DNA from 3 places in the Tistrella sp. genome. Region 2 is predicted to be linked to each of the others. Evidence: riboswitches for the same ligand, from Rfam matches in the RefSeq annotation. Region 2 holds a riboswitch; each other region holds the start of a gene.
The links. A riboswitch is a leader RNA that binds a small molecule or an ion and turns the genes downstream of it on or off. The one in region 2 is predicted to bind cobalamin.

Region 1 (5,052 bases), on a different contig from region 2:
TCTTCTCCGTCTGTATACGTGTAGGCCAGCCGCAGATCGGCCCACGAAACCGGCCGTATGGTGACCGAGGTTTCTATCCCATTGATCCGCGATGTGCCGGGCAGGTTGATCGACGTGCTGCCGCTGCCTTGGATCAGATTTTCGATGTCCTGGCGGAACCAGCCGAAATCGATCACGAATCGACCATCGAAGAAGCTGTGCTCGATACCGGCATCCCAGCCGGTTGCCTCTTCAGGCTTCAGATCGGGATTTCCTTGATAGGTATTGCTGTAGCCGAACAACTCAAACAGGGTCGGGTTCTTGATGCCAGTTCCATAAGAAGCCCGCAGTTTGGTATCCGTGCCCGGGATCAGCCAGGCTGCGGTGAAGCGCCAGGTCTTCTGATCGTCGAAGATTTCATTCCTGTCGTAGCGTCCGGCCGCAGAGAGAAAGAGCTGGTCGTAGAGCCCGAGGCGGTATTCCCCCGCAAAACCTGTGGAATCAAAGGCACGGTCGACCGTTGACCAGGCACTGCTGGTTCGTACGGTTTCGCGTTCATACTCGGTTCCCAGCGAAAGATCGTGACTGACGGCGCCGGTCTCGAACCCGTAGTCGGTCTGATAGTCTGCCTTCAGCCGGCGGCCCAGATAGGTGCTGGTGATGCTGCCATCTGATCGGTAGTCGCGATCATGTTCGGTGTTGGCAAGGCCGACCTTATGATGCCAGCGGCCGTCCGCCATGGCGTAGCGCGCTTCGCCGCGCAGGAAGGTCTGCGTACCGCGGGTTTCCTCATCGGCGTCGTAAGGAAGAGTGGAATAGCCATCCCCTTCCGTACGATAGCGCACGGTCCTGCCGACCAGGGCGAATTCCAGATCCTCCGCCGGCCGCCAGCCGAATTTCGCGAAAGCGGACCGGTTGCGATAGCCGTCCTTCTCCGGATTGCCGGCGCGTTCATCGGCGGATGAGATGCCGTCGGTGCGGAAGCTCTGGGCCGAGACCAGGGCATCGAACGTCTGGTCGCCATAAGAGACCGTGCCGACCGCTTCGCGGGTGTCGAAACTGCCGGCCTCGGTCCGCACACTGCCCGAAAGCGGGCCGGACCCACGTTTGGTCGTGATGTCGATCACGCCACCCACGGCATCCGAGCCATAGAGCGCGCTCTGCGGGCCGCGCAGAACCTCGATCCGCTCGATCTCGTAAGCAAGCAGATGGCCGAAATCGAATTCCGACCCGCCCGAAGGATCGGAGACTTCTATGCCGTCGATGCGCACCAGGGTCTGATTGGCTTCCGAGCCGCGGATGCGGATCTGCGATGTGCCACCCACCGACCCGGTGCGGCTGACCGCAAGGCCGGGCACCAGACGCAGGACATCGTCGACCTGACGGATCTGCAAAGCCTCGATCTGTTCGGCTGTGATGACGGTGACGGCGCTGCCGACGGTCTCGACCGGCACCGGGCTGCGGGCGGCAGAGACGGAAAGCGGGGCGAGACGCGTGGCCTCGTCGGTTCCAGTCTCTTCGGCAGCGGCCAGGTTCGTAATTGCCAGCGGAGACAGCGTGATCAGTGGCAGGGCCAGGCCGGCACGAAGCTGACGGCGCGACCGGTGGCGGGCGGGTGGGCGATTGGTGGACACGGGGATACTCGACCTCGTTCGACTGCGTCATGCGGTCACTGCGAACGAGGCCGGCAGGGTGGCTGGTCGGGGCGGGAAGGGGAAGCCTTGGGGGGCTTATGGGGTCTTCATGCCGCGCCGCCACCGCTTGCAGAACCCATCGGTACACCCCGCCCGACGTGCTCGCCCGTGACCGCGAATGACGGCAGGTCTCCTGGCTCGCGGGTCATCGCACCACCGTCACCTTCCCGGCCCCCGTCGGGGCCAGTGGTTTCGAGACGGGGCACTCTCCGCTTACAGTTGCGGGGGCAGCCGCGGAATTGCCGGATTATGATACCGGCGCACCGCATTCCCTTTTCATCCTGCGGAACGACCGCAGGACACCGTCAGTGGAGCCATCCTGGCGCGAAGATCGCCCGTCTGGCAAGCGCGATGTGACATTCGCGTGTTTTCGCCGGATGGTTGCAGCGGCCGTCACTTCCCAGGCAGGCCGCCGAGCAGCCGGTCCGCCCAGGCGGCCGGCAGGGCGGCGAGCAGCCAGCAAAGGGCCGCCAGTTGCCACGGAAAGGCGATGCGCGCCCGGTTGCGGTCGAGCCCGCGGCGGATGATCCGCGCCGCCCGGTCGGCATCCATCAGGAAGGGCATCGGAAAGCGGTTGCGGGCGGTCATCGGCGTGCGCACGAACCCCGGGCAGACGACAGACACCCGTAGCCCGCCATGGGCAAGGCGCGGACGCAGCCCTTCGCCCCAGGCCTTCACGGCCGCCTTTGATGCGGCATAGGCAGGCGCCCCCGGCTGGCCGCGATAGCCGGCGAGGCTGGCGACGATGGCGATCGCTCCGCGCCCGCGACCCAGCATCAGCTCGGCTGCGGGCAGCACGGTGTTGACCACGCCGTCGACATTGACCGCGAAGATGGCCCTGGTAACCTCTGCCGAAACCGCGCCGCCACTGCCGGTTTCGTTGCCTGAGATGCCGGCATTGGCGATCATCAGGTCGAGGGGCGCGCCTGCACCGATCGCGGTCACCCAGGCTGCGACGGCATCGGCATCGGTGACGTCGAACCGCGCCACATCCACCTCGGCACCACGGCTGCGGGCGGCGGCTGCCACGGCTTCCGTGCGGTCCGTGTCGCGGCCATGCAGGGAAAGTCGGATGCCCGGTCCGGCATATTCCAGCGCCAGGGCAGCGCCCAGTCCGCTGGACGCGCCGGTGATCGCGATATGGCGGGGCGTGGGGGATGCGGTCATGGGACGCGGGTGGTCCTGGTGGACATCCGACGGGCAGCGTCGGAGACTGTGACGTGATCAGACCCGGATGGTCATCCGAGGCTTGGCGGGGGCGGGACGGGTTCGTATAGTCCGCCCGTCCGACCCGCCCCTGATCATCGCTCATCCTCGGGAGATTGGCCATGGCGCTTGCCAGCATGACAGGATTCGCCCGCGCCGATGCAGGCGATGCCCGCTATGGCTGGAACTGGGAAGTCAAGAGCGTCAACGGCCGCGGGCTGGACCTGCGGATCCGGCTGGCGCCCGGTTTCGACCAGCTGGAACCGGTCGTCCGCAAGGTCGCCCAGGACCGTATCCGCCGCGGCCATGTCAGCGTGCAGCTGGGCCTGGTGACCCATGCCCGGGGCGCGCGTCTTCGCATCGATCCCGAGGTCGCCGACGGGCTGGGCGAGGTTCTGACCGAGCTTCAGCGACGCTTTCCCAAGGCGAAGGTGCCGCGGCTCGACGGCCTGCTGCGGGTGCCGGGCCTGTTGCAGATGGTGGAGCAGGAGGAGAGCGAGGCCGTTCGGGCGGCGCGCGAGCATGCGATGACCGAGAGCCTGATCGCCGCCTTCGATCGCCTGGTCATTGCCCGCGCCCAGGAAGGGGCGGCTCTGACCCGGTTGCTGACCGAACATGTCGATGCGATCGAGGGGCTGGTGACCGAGGCTGCCGGCCTGGCCGCCACCCAGCCTGCGACCATCCGTGCCCGGCTGGAGGAACAGCTGCGCAGCCTGCTGCAGGACCGCGCGGGTGCTGCCGAAGACCGGATCGTTCAGGAAGCCGCGATGCTGGCTGCCAAGGCCGATATCCGTGAAGAGCTGGACCGGCTGGTCGCCCATGTCGCCCAGGCACGGGAGCTGATGGCCGCCGACGAGCCGGTCGGGCGCCAGCTCGATTTCCTGGCGCAGGAATTCAACCGTGAGGCCAATACGCTGTGCTCGAAATCTTCCGACACGGCGCTGACGCGGATCGGACTTGCCCTCAAGACCCGGATCGATCAGCTCCGCGAGCAGATCCAGAACGTCGAATGAGCTTCGACATCACCGCCTCTCAGGGACCATGCTGCTGATGACCGACACCACCGCCGCACGCCGCGCCCCTCATGATCGCCGGCGTGGCTTGATGCTGGTGCTCTCCTCGCCTTCGGGTGCCGGCAAGACCACGCTGTCGCGCCGCCTGCTGTCGCAGGACGACGACATCACGCTGTCGGTCTCGGTAACCACCCGCCCGATGCGCCCGGGCGAGGTGGACGGCGTCGACTATCACTTCATCGATCGCGCGAGTTTCGATCGCATGGTGGCCGAAGAGGCGCTTCTTGAGCATGCGACCGTGTTCGAAAACAGCTATGGCACACCCCGGGCCGCGGTAGAGGCGACGCTGGCCGACGGCCGCGACGTTCTGTTCGACATCGACTGGCAGGGCACCCAGCAGCTGGCCGACCGGGCGCGCGACGACCTTGTGACCGTCTTCATCCTGCCGCCCTCGATCGCCGAACTGGAGCGCCGCCTGACGACCCGGGCTCAGGACAGCGCCGAGGTGGTGGCCAAGCGCATGGCCAAGGCGGCGGATGAGATGAGCCACTACGCCGAATACGACTATGTGCTGGTCAACGAGGATGTCGACCGTACTCTGGCGGATCTGGAGGCGATCCTCAGGGCGGAGCGCCTGCGGCGCCGACGCCGGCTCGGCCTCAGCGGCTTCGTGAATGTGATGCGCGAGGGCGCCGGCCGCTGAGAAAGCGCGCCGGCACCCCGACGCATATCAGGCGAGCCCCAGCGCCCCGCGGATACCGGGTGAGAGCTGGGCCGCCAGATAGACCAGATAGGCCCCCAGGAAGATGCCGGATTCCCGGCGTCCGATGCGCCAGCCGGTCCAGGCGAAGAAGAGCAGCAGAACGGTGGCTGCGGCCATCGCCCAGAGATCCAGTGCCAGCACCTCGGGCGGAATCGGGATCGGCTTGACCAGGGCGGTTACGCCGGCGATGCCCAGGATGTTGAAAATATTGCTGCCGATGACGTTGCCGAAGGCGACGTCGCCATGGCGGCGGATCGCGGCCATCACCGAGGTGACCAGTTCGGGCAGCGAGGTGCCGATCGCGACCAGGGTGAGCCCGATGACGGCTTCCGACATGCCGAATTCGCGGGCGATCTCCACCGCCGACCCCACCAGGAAGTCGGCCCCGAGCATGACG
Region 2 (5,052 bases):
GTGCCAGATCGTCGAACACCCGGATCAGGGCCGCGGCGTGGCGGTCGATCAGCGCGGCGACCACCGCTTCCTTGGACGGGAAATACTGATAGAGCGAGCCGATGCCCACGCCTGCCGCCTCGGCGATGCGGGTGGTGGTGGCACGGTCGAAGCCGTCGCGGATCAGAATGTGAGCGGCGCCGTCCAGGATCGTCTCGACGGTGGCGCGCGATCGGGCCTGAACCGGCCGTTTCCGCGGGCTTGTGGCGGGGGGGACAGGCGGCATCGGCGGGGCTCCGGATGCGAATTCAGAAACCGAAGGAATCTTCGTATTCTGAAGGCGACCGATCAAGCCCCCCGATGAACGAGGTGTTCCGATGAAGCCGGCCGTGTTCTCGATTGCCCAGGAACTCGCGACACTGGTGCCGGGCGGCGACTTTCGCCTGCTCGATCATCATCTGGCCGACGGGCCGGTGATGGCCGGGGTGATCCGGATCGATGCAGGCAGCGTGAAGGGCTTCTGGGAACGCCATGACGGCGGCGACGAAATCCTGGTGATCCTGGCCGGCCGCGCCACTTTTACCATCAGTACGGGCGTGGAAGACATGCAGCTGGAGGTCGGGCCCGGCGATGTCCTCTGTGTGCCCAGGGCCATGACCCACGGCGCGGTCCTGCACACGCCCGCCCTCGACATCCTGTTCTTCACCCCCCGCGACGGCAGCAGTGCCTGGACCGATGATCCGTCGGTCACGCCCCGTCATTGATGCCGACGATCCGTCGGTCACGCCCCGTCATTGAGGCCGGCGGCTGCGGCCGCAAGCCAGCTGCGCACGGCCGGATCCTCGGCAAGGCCGATTGCCCGGGCATAGGCGGCGCGCGCCGATGCGGCATCGCCCGACGCCGCCAGCAGATGGGCCCGAAGCGCCCAGGCGGGCTGATAGGTCTCAAGCCCGGCGACGGCGTCGAGGGCATGAAGGCCGTGCATCGGGCCCGCCGTTCCGGCCAGGGCGGCGGCATGGCCGACGGCGGCCCCTGCGGATGGGGCGATCGCCATCAGGGCACTATAGAGGGCCAGTCGGATGTCGGGGCCGGGTTGCGGCCGCCCGGCGGGGTCGGCGCGTGCGTTATGGGCGGATTGGATCGCCGCCTCCAGCTGATAGCGGCCGGGGCGCCCCAGGGCTGCGGCCGCGGCCAGCTGGGCTTCGGCCTCGGCGATCAGATCGGCCCGCCAGAGCGTGGTGTCCTGAAGATCGATCGGGACATAGCGGCCGGCGGCGTCGCGCCTTGCCGGGCGGCGTGCCTCGCAATGGGCCATCAGGGCCAGAAGACCGCGCGCCTCGGCCGCGGACGGCATCAGCTCCACCAGCAGCCGGCCCAGCCACAGGGCCTCGCCGGTCAGGTCGGCGCCGCGGGTATCGCCGCCGGCCACCATCTCCCAGCCGGTGCCGAAGGCGGCGTAGACGGCATCCAGCACATGGCTCAGCCGTTCCGGCAGATCCTGCGGCTCGGGCAGCTGAAAGCCGATGCCGGCGCTCCGGATCCGCGCCTTGGCCCTGACCAGCCGCTGCCCCATGGTGGCGGGTGCCACCAGAAAGGCCGATCCGATCCGGGCGGCATCCAGCCCCAGCACCGCCTGCAGCATCAACGGCGCGCGCATCTCGGGGGCGATCGCGGGATGGGCGCAGACGAACAGCAGGGCCAGGCGGTCGTCGGGCAGGGGCCGCGCCGCCATCGCCGCATCCTCCGCCTCCCCCGCCAGCAGGGTCAGGGCCGGTTCGGCCGCCCGGCGCACGGCCCCATGGCGCAGGGCATGGGTGATCCGGCGGCGGGCGACCGTGGCGAGCCAGGCCTCCGGCGCGTGCGGCACACCCTGCCGGGGCCAGAGGTCGAGCGCGATCCGGAAGGCATCGGCCACGGCATCCTCTGCCGCGGCCAGGTCGCGGAACCGTGCGGCCAGGAAGGCGACGAGGCGGGCACGGGACTGCCGTGCCGCCGCCTCGACCGCCCTGTGTGCCGCGTCGGGGCCGGTCACGCCGCGCCCCCGGGTTCCTGCGCCGAGGGCATCACCGGCCTCAGCTCAATGGCACCCTCGGCCGCCGCGGGGCAGCGGGCGGCCCAGTCGAGGGCCGTGTCCAGATCCGGCACCTCGATCACGAAATAGCCGGCGAGCCGCTCCTTGGTGTCGGCAAACGGGCCGTCCTGCACCTCGCGGCGCCCGTCCGTGATCCGCAGCGTCGTCGCCGTCTCGGGCGGCAGCAGCCCGTGGCCTTCCAGCATGATGCCCGAGGCGCGGATCGCCTCGACATAGGCACCCCAGCCGCCCCAATAGTCCCCGGCCCGGGCCGGATCCTTCTGCTTCGCATGGGCTTCGGCGGTTTCGTAGATCACCATCATGTACTGCATCGTTCGCATCCCTCATCTGCGGACGGCACGCCGTGCCCGCACCCCGCGGGCCGCTCTTCCCCGTCCGGAATGATGAGCCCCGGGCCATGGCGATTTCGACAGCGATGCCGTGCGGCCCGACATTTTTTTGAGGCGGGGATGTCCGGTGCCGACCCCACCCGCGGGCCGACGACTTGACACCCGATACAACCACAGATCAGAATCACCTCCCATGAAGGTCCGCCTCTCGCTCCTGACGGGGGAGGGCGGTGTAAAAGGGAACATGGGCACGGGCGCTGTGCGCCCGGGAGCCATGGCTGCCCCCGCAACTGTAGGCGGAGAGTTCGTCGCCCGCCCGGGACCTGAGGTTCCGGGCTGTCAGGCCACTGGGCAACCGGGAAGGCCGGCGACGGATGGTGACCCGCAAGCCAGGAAACCTGCCTTCGCATCTGACAGGGCCACTCTCCGAACGGGGTGTTCGGACGGGGGCGGGGTCCCCGGAACCTGCCGGGATTTCTCCGAAGGCCTTGCCGCACGTGGCCAACGCCTTCGGAGGATCGGCCCTTGCATATTATGGAAGGTTATCTGCCGGCGACCCATGCCGCCCTCTGGGCGGCGGTCTCGGCCCCCTTCGTCATTCACGGTGCCCGCCGCATCACCCGGCTGGTCCGCGAAACGCCGGAAGTGAAGCTGCTGCTGGCGGCATCCGGCGCCTATGTCTTCGTGCTCTCGGCGCTGAAACTGCCCTCGGTGACCGGCAGCTGTTCCCATCCGACCGGAACGGGGCTGGCCGCCACCCTGTTCGGGCCCACGGTCACCACCGTGCTCGGCACCATCGTGCTGCTGTTTCAGGCCCTGCTGCTCGCCCATGGCGGGCTCACCACCCTTGGCGCCAACGTATTCTCCATGGCGATCGCCGGGCCCTTCGTGGCCTGGGGGCTGTTCCACGGCCTCACCCGCATGGGGGCCGGGGCCGCACTCGCGATCTTCTTTGCGGCGACGCTCGGCGATCTTGCCACCTATGTGGTGACCTCGCTGCAACTGGCGCTCGCCTTCCCCGATCCGACCGGTGGCATCGCCGGGGCGGCATCGAAGTTCCTGGGCATTTTCGCCCTCACCCAGGTGCCGCTGGCGATCAGCGAGGGGCTGCTGACCGTGGTGGTGTTCAACATGCTCGGCCGCTACAGCCGCTCGGAACTGAAGGCGCTGGATCTGTTCCGCGGGCGGGTGGCGTCATGATGAAGCGCAATCTGGTTCTGCTCGCCCTGGTCGTGATGCTGGCGATCGCGCCGCTGCTGATCCATCCGCCCGGCACGGCGGAATTCGCCGGGGCCGACGGTCAGGCGGAACTGGTGATCGGCGAGATCGCGCCGGACTATGTGCCCTGGTTCCAACCGCTGTGGGAGCCGCCGAGCGGCGAGATCGAAAGCCTGCTCTTCGCCCTTCAGGCGGCGATCGGCGCCGGTCTGCTCGGCTATTATTTCGGCCTGCGCCGTGGCCGCCGCGAGGCGGATCCGGCCGCGGACGAGGCGGCGCCGGCACGTGCCGACGGACCCCGCGCCTGATGCGGGCCATCGATCGTGCCGCGCAGACCAACCGCTGGCGCAGACGACCGGCTGCCGAAAAGGCCCTGATCTTCATCGGGCTGATGCTGGTCTCGCTCATCGCGGCCGGCTGGATCGGCCAGATCGTGATCCTGATGCTGGTCCTCTGCCTGGTGCTGGGGGCGGCACAGGTGGCGCCGCGGGATCTGCGCGCCGCGGCCGTGGTGCCGGCCGGTTTCATCCTGGCCGGTACTGCGGTGCAGATGATCACGCTGCATTGGGCGCAGGGGCCGGTGGTTGGAATCGCCGGGCCCGAGGTGCTGTCTGCTGCCGCCTTCACCGGCCTCAGAAGCATCACCTGCGTCGCCTGTCTGATCGGGCTTGCGTTGACCACGCCGCTCACCTCGCTGCTGCAGATGGTTCAGCGTCGCGGGCTCGCCCCCGACATCTCGGATCTGGCGATGATGATGTTCCGCATCGTCTGGCTGGTGCTGGACTGTCTTGAGACGGGGCAGCGTGCCCAGGCGGCCCGGCTGGGACATGCCGGCTGGGGCCGGCAGATCCGCTCGGGCGGGCGGCTGCTTGCGGGGCTTCTGCCCCGGGTGCTGGATCGGGCGCAGCGGATGAATGCCGGGCTGGCGGTGCGCGGCTATGACGGCCGCCTGCGCTTTGCCGGCACCGAGGCGGTTGCGGCCCCGGCGCGGCTTGCCGTGCTTGCCTGTGGTCTGGTGCTTGCTGCGGCCGGGGCGGTCTGGATCGGCTGATGCTCGAAGCCCGCGGTCTGGTCCATCATTATCCGGGCGGCGTCACGGCGCTCGACCATGTCGATCTGGCGATCCCGGCCGGCGGCCGGCTGGCCATTCTGGGCGCCAATGGCGCCGGCAAATCCACCCTGCTGCTGGCGCTGGCCGGGGCGATCCGCACCGATCAGGGGCAGGTCGTGCTGGACGGCACCCCGGTCACCCACGACCGCAAGGGCCTGACCCGGCTGCGGCACCGTGTCGGTCTGGTGTTTCAGGACCCGGATGATCAGCTCTTTGCGGCGACCGTCGCCGAGGATGTGAGCTTCGGGCCGCTCAATCTGGGGCTGACGGCAGCCGAGGCCGGGGAGCGCACGGCCGAGGCGCTGGCGATGATGGGCGTCGCC
Region 3 (5,052 bases), on a different contig from region 2:
CACCGTCTCCCCCACCGCCTCGCCCAGTATCGCGGCCATGCGTGCCGCCGAAGCGCGTGCCGCCAGCCGGCGCGGCTCCAGCATCAGGATGCGCCCCTCTGCCGCCCAGGGGGCATCCAGCAGCAGCAGCGGCACCGCGGTGGTCTTGCCGGCACCCGGCGGCGCCTCGATCACCAGATCGCGGCCCTGATGGAGAGCCTCGCGGATCGGGCGGGCAAGCTCCGCCACGGGCAGCGACCGGATCGCACGGGCGATCCGGTCGGGCAATGCGGGATCAGGCAGGGGGGCGTCCGACGTCAAGGCGGGGTTCAGTCTTCCAGGAAGAAGTCGATGGTCGTCACCACCCGCACGGTCTTGGTCACCTGGCGGTTCTCGGGCATGTTCGGGATATCGGTCGCCGGCAGAATCTGGAACAGCCCCTGAGAGGCATTGCGGATCGCGCCGACATGGCTGCCGCTGTCGGTTGCGAACTGGGCGGCACCGTCGCGGGCATTGGCGGTCGCCTCGGCGATCATCCCGGGCTTCAGATCGTTGAGCTTCGTGAAGATATAGGACGGGCCGCTGCCCCAGGCGCCCATGTCGTTGGACAGCACCACCCCGGCCTCGACCAGATCGCCCACCTTCTGCGATGCGGCCTCCACCTTGTCGACATCGGTGGTCCGCACCGACACCGTCTGCGCCACGATATAGCGCACCTCGACCGGGCCCGAGCGATAGAGCTGCGCGTTCTGGTCGGTCACCTCCAGGCTCAGCATCTCGATCGTCTCGGCCGGCAGGCCGGCATCGGTGAAGAAACGCTTCACCGTCTCGGTATCGCGCTTCAGCTGGCCCAGCACCTCGTTCAGATCGTTGCCGGAGGCGACATAGCGCAGCGACCAGACTGCCAGGTCGGCCTTCACCTCGCGCTCGGCCAGGCCCTTCACCTGGACGGTGCGGTTGCCGAGCCGCGCCTCGACCACACCCTGGCCGACCAGCCAGCCGCCGGCGGCAATGCCCACCGCGATCACCGCGGCACCGGCCAGTCCCAGAACGTCCATACGCATCGGCAGATCTCCTGCGCAGAAATTCGGCCCCGCGGGGGTTGCGGGCAGCCGTCGTCCCTCCTGCGCCGGAGCCTGCGACGCGCCGCGGCCGGCGTCAAGCACGGCCGCGACACCATGCCGACACGGGGGAGGCCCGATCCGGCCCTTCTGACATCGCCCGCTCACAGCCGGGGGGGCTTCATCATCTTCTACCAGTATTCGAAGACCAAACCTCACATGATTATGCCACAGCGCAGCACTTAACAATTTTCGCTCAAGTTCCCAGATCATTGAGGAAGGCAAGAGAACTTGCCGGATCGCCGAACACAGGAGTAATTGACCATGTTCAAGTCCATGCGCGGCACGACCTCGGCTCTTGCGATCATCGTCGGTCTGGGTGCCGCCCCCCTCGCGGCCGGCAGCGCACTGGCACAGGCCGCCTCGCCGGGTGCTGCCCCCACGGAACAGCAGGCCCCGGCCGGCAGCGGGATGGGTGCAGGTGCCGGCAGCACGGCAGCCCCGTCGGGCGCCATGCCCGCGACCCCGCCGGCTGGCGGTGCCGACACCGCCGAGGCCGAGGATCCGCAGCCGGCCGATACCCTGCTGTCGAACGACACCGTGGTCCGGACCCCCGACGGTGAGGAAGTCGCCTCCCTTCAGGGCGTGATCTTCGGTACCGACGGTCAGATCACCCATGCGGTGCTCGCCTATGGCGGCGTGCTGGGCTTCGGCGCCAAGGAAGTGATGGTGCCCTGGGATCAGCTTAAGGCCGAGCCGGCCGAACAGGCCCTGGTCGCCTCGGTGACGCCCGAGCAGCTGGAGCAGATGCCGGCCTTCAAGTCACAGGAAGCCGTGAAGAGCGACGCTGATGCCGCCACCGGCGCCCAGCCGATGAGCACCCCCGCCCCCACCACCGCCCCGTCGGGCGGCTGATCCGGGCCGACCATGAACGACGACCATGACTGACTGACGACGGTCTTCCCCTGGACCACCGACCTTCCCCTGGACCACCGACGTTCTCCTCCCGAACGTCTCCCTGCCTGATCACTTCGGGCGCCATCCTCCCCCCGCGAGGATGGCGCCCTTCTTTCGTGCCGCTTGCCCCAGGGCATCCCGGTCTTTATGGTGCGGGGCGACGGTTCCGTGCCGCCTTTCCTCGGAAAGGCGGCCGGCGAAGAGGGAACGCGGTGCGGCGCCAGGGCGCCCAGGCCGCGGCTGTACCCGCAACTGTAGGCGGTGAGCCCACCCCCATGACAGCCACTGGCGGTAACAGGCCGGGAAGGCCGGGGGCCCGGGCCTGGACCCGCGAGCCAGGAGACCTGCCGTCGCACCCCCGCGTATCGCGCGGTCGCCGGGCGGGCATGACCGGCGGCAGGGAGACCCGGACACGCGCCGGCCATCCCGTTCGCGTCGGTGCGCCAGCCATCGCGGGACCATAACAGACCCATGACCGCCGCCGTCCGCCTGTTTCTGCTCGGCACCGCCCTTGCCGCCACCACCGGTGCCGTCCCGGCATTCGCCGATGACGAAAAAACCCGTCAAACCCTGACACCTCTGGTGGTGACCGCCACCCGCACGGCCGTCGATCCCGCCACCGTCGGCAGCTCGGTGACGGTGATCGACGGCGACGACCTGCGCCGAGCCGGCACCGTCTTCGTGGTCGATGCGCTGCGCCGGGCGCCGGGCGTATCGTTCAGCCGCACCGGCGGCCCCGGGGCCGCCACCAATCTCAGGCTGCGCGGCACCGATGACAGCCAGACCAAGATCCTGATCGACGGCGTCGAGGTGAACGATCCCGCCAGCGCCAGCGGGGCTTTCGATCTCGGCCGCCTGCTTGCCGACGACGTCGACCGGATCGAGGTGCTGCGCGGCCCGCAGAGCGCGCTTTACGGCGCCGATGCCATGGGCGGCGTGGTTAACATCGTCACCCGCCGGGGTCTGCGCAATGGCGGCACCGGGGTGGAGGGCGACGCCTCGGCAGAATACGGCGCCTATCGCAGCCGTCGGCATTCCGCGGCGCTGCGCGGTGCCGGCGAGCGCTGGGACGGCGCCGTCTCGATCGTCGATTTCCGCACCCAAGGCTTCTCGCGCCTGGAAGGCGGGCGGGAGGATGACGGTTTCACCGGCACCCAGATCGGCCTCAGCGGCGGGCTGACCCTGAGTGATCAATTCGCGATCGAAGCCACCGGCACGGCCGCCCGCACCTCGGCCGATTTCGACCCCTCGCGCAAGCCCGAGGCGCCGGGCGAGAACGAGGCCGACAGCCTGAGCGGCCGGGTGACCGCCATCGCCACCCTGTTCGACGGCCGGGTTGAAAACCGTACCACCCTCTCGGGCTCGCGGCTCGACCGCAGTTCGAAGGACCCGACCTCCAGCTTTTCGGTCCGCACCGATTTCGACGGCCGGCGGACCGGGATCGAGAACCAGACCGACATCACCGTCGACGGTCACGACGACGTGGCCACCGTCGGCCTCTCGCGCGAGCACGAGGCCGCCTCGATCGGTGATGCGAAGGCCCCCGGCGATCCGGTGATCAACACGCTTTCGGCCAATGCCGATACCACCGCGATCTTCGGCCAGTACCGGGCCGGGCTCTGGGACCAGCTCTATCTGACCGCCGGTGTCCGCCGCGACGATCATTCGGCCTTCGGCGCCCACACCACCTGGCGCTTCACTGGTGCCTGGATCGTGCCCGGCACCGGCACCACGCTGCGCGGCAGCTGGGGCACCGGCTCCAAGGCGCCGTCGCTCTACCAGCTCTATCACCCGACCTATGGCGATGCGGATCTGGAGGTGGAGAAAAGCCGGGGCTGGGATATCGGCATCGAACAGCGCCTCGTCGACGACGCGCTGACCCTGGGGCTCACCTGGTTCCGCAACGACATCCGCAACATGCTGAGCTTCGATTCCGCCGCCAGCCGCTACCGCAACACCGCCCGCGCCCGCACCGAGGGGCTGGAAGCGACGGCAAAGGCGGTGCCGGCCGACTGGCTGACGCTTCAGGCGGCCTATACCTATCTCGAGACGACGGATCTGGAGACCGGCACGGCCCTGCCGCGCCGTCCGCGCCACACCCTGTTCGCCGCCGCCGATGTCTATCCGCTGGACGGCACCCGGATCGGCATCGAGGCGTCCCATGTCGGCGCGCAGGTCAATTCCGCCAGCCGGCCGACCAAGATCCGCCGCTATACCATCATGGGAATCAATGGCGACCACCGCCTGACCGACGCCGTCACCGCCTATGCCCGGCTCGACAACGTCTTCGACGTGGACTATCAGGAAGTGGACGGCTACGCCACCCCTGGTCGAAGCCTCTATCTCGGCCTGCGGGTCGCCTTCTGACATTGGGAGACGCCGCCGATGGCAAGCTGCCTGATGGTGATGGGCACGGGATCCGACGTCGGCAAATCGCTGCTGGTGGCGGGGCTTGCCCGCATCGCGGTGCGCCGCGGGCTGAAGGTGCTGCCGTTCAAGCCGCAGAACATGTCGAACAATGCCGCCGTCACCGCCGATGGCGGCGAAATCGGCCGCGCCCAGGCACTGCAGGCCCGTGCCGCCGGCGTGCCGCTTTCGGTCGACATGAACCCGGTCTTGCTGAAGCCGCAGACCGATATCGGCGCGCAGGTGGTGGTGCAGGGCCGCATGGCCGGTACGGCGCGCGCCGCCGAATATCGCGGCTGGCGGGACCGGCTGATGCCGAAGGTGCTGGAGAGCTTCGCCCGCCTCGCCGCCCGATCCGATCTGGTGCTGATCGAAGGGGCGGGCTCGGTCTCGGAGGTCAATCTGCGCGCCGGCGACATCGCCAATATGGGCTTCGCGACCCGCGTTGGGGCGCCGGTGGTGCTGGTGGGCGACATCGATCGCGGCGGGGTGATCGCCCAGATGGTCGGCAGCCATGCGCTTCTGCCGGAAGATGAGCTGTCGCTGATCAAGGGCTTCATCATCAACCGGTTTCGCGGCGATGTCCGCCTGTTCGACGGCGGCCTGACTGAAATCGAGACCCGCACCGGCTGGAAGAGTTTCGGGGTGG

Region 1: linked by a shared signal. The riboswitch ahead of CMO28_RS23525 (TonB-dependent receptor plug domain-containing protein) and the one ahead of CMO28_RS14605 (energy-coupling factor ABC transporter permease) in region 2 are both predicted to bind cobalamin.
Region 3: linked by a shared signal. The riboswitch ahead of CMO28_RS07295 (TonB-dependent receptor plug domain-containing protein) and the one ahead of CMO28_RS14605 (energy-coupling factor ABC transporter permease) in region 2 are both predicted to bind cobalamin.

What each region holds. Positions count from the first base shown of each region.
Region 1 is NZ_NYWI01000073.1:25,989-31,040, reverse strand. Features, by position in the region: gene CMO28_RS23525 (TonB-dependent receptor plug domain-containing protein) at 1-1,613, opposite strand, end outside; cobalamin riboswitch at 1,779-1,995, opposite strand; gene CMO28_RS23520 (SDR family NAD(P)-dependent oxidoreductase) at 2,067-2,840, opposite strand; gene CMO28_RS23515 (YicC/YloC family endoribonuclease) at 3,002-3,892, shown strand; gene gmk (guanylate kinase) at 3,921-4,595, shown strand; gene CMO28_RS23505 (calcium/sodium antiporter) at 4,623-5,052, opposite strand, start outside.
Region 2 is NZ_NYWI01000040.1:105,270-110,321, forward strand. Features, by position in the region: gene CMO28_RS14585 (TetR/AcrR family transcriptional regulator) at 1-265, opposite strand, end outside; gene CMO28_RS14590 (cupin domain-containing protein) at 357-743, shown strand; gene CMO28_RS14595 (RNA polymerase sigma factor) at 761-2,011, opposite strand; gene CMO28_RS14600 (YciI family protein) at 2,008-2,382, opposite strand; cobalamin riboswitch at 2,581-2,821, shown strand; gene CMO28_RS14605 (energy-coupling factor ABC transporter permease) at 2,926-3,600, shown strand; gene CMO28_RS14610 (energy-coupling factor ABC transporter substrate-binding protein) at 3,597-3,926, shown strand; gene cbiQ (cobalt ECF transporter T component CbiQ) at 3,926-4,669, shown strand; gene CMO28_RS14620 (energy-coupling factor ABC transporter ATP-binding protein) at 4,669-5,052, shown strand, end outside.
Region 3 is NZ_NYWI01000029.1:55,523-60,574, reverse strand. Features, by position in the region: gene hrpB (ATP-dependent helicase HrpB) at 1-300, opposite strand, end outside; gene CMO28_RS07305 (SIMPL domain-containing protein) at 309-1,043, opposite strand; gene CMO28_RS07300 (PRC-barrel domain-containing protein) at 1,365-1,955, shown strand; cobalamin riboswitch at 2,142-2,364, shown strand; gene CMO28_RS07295 (TonB-dependent receptor plug domain-containing protein) at 2,469-4,364, shown strand; gene CMO28_RS07290 (cobyric acid synthase) at 4,383-5,052, shown strand, end outside.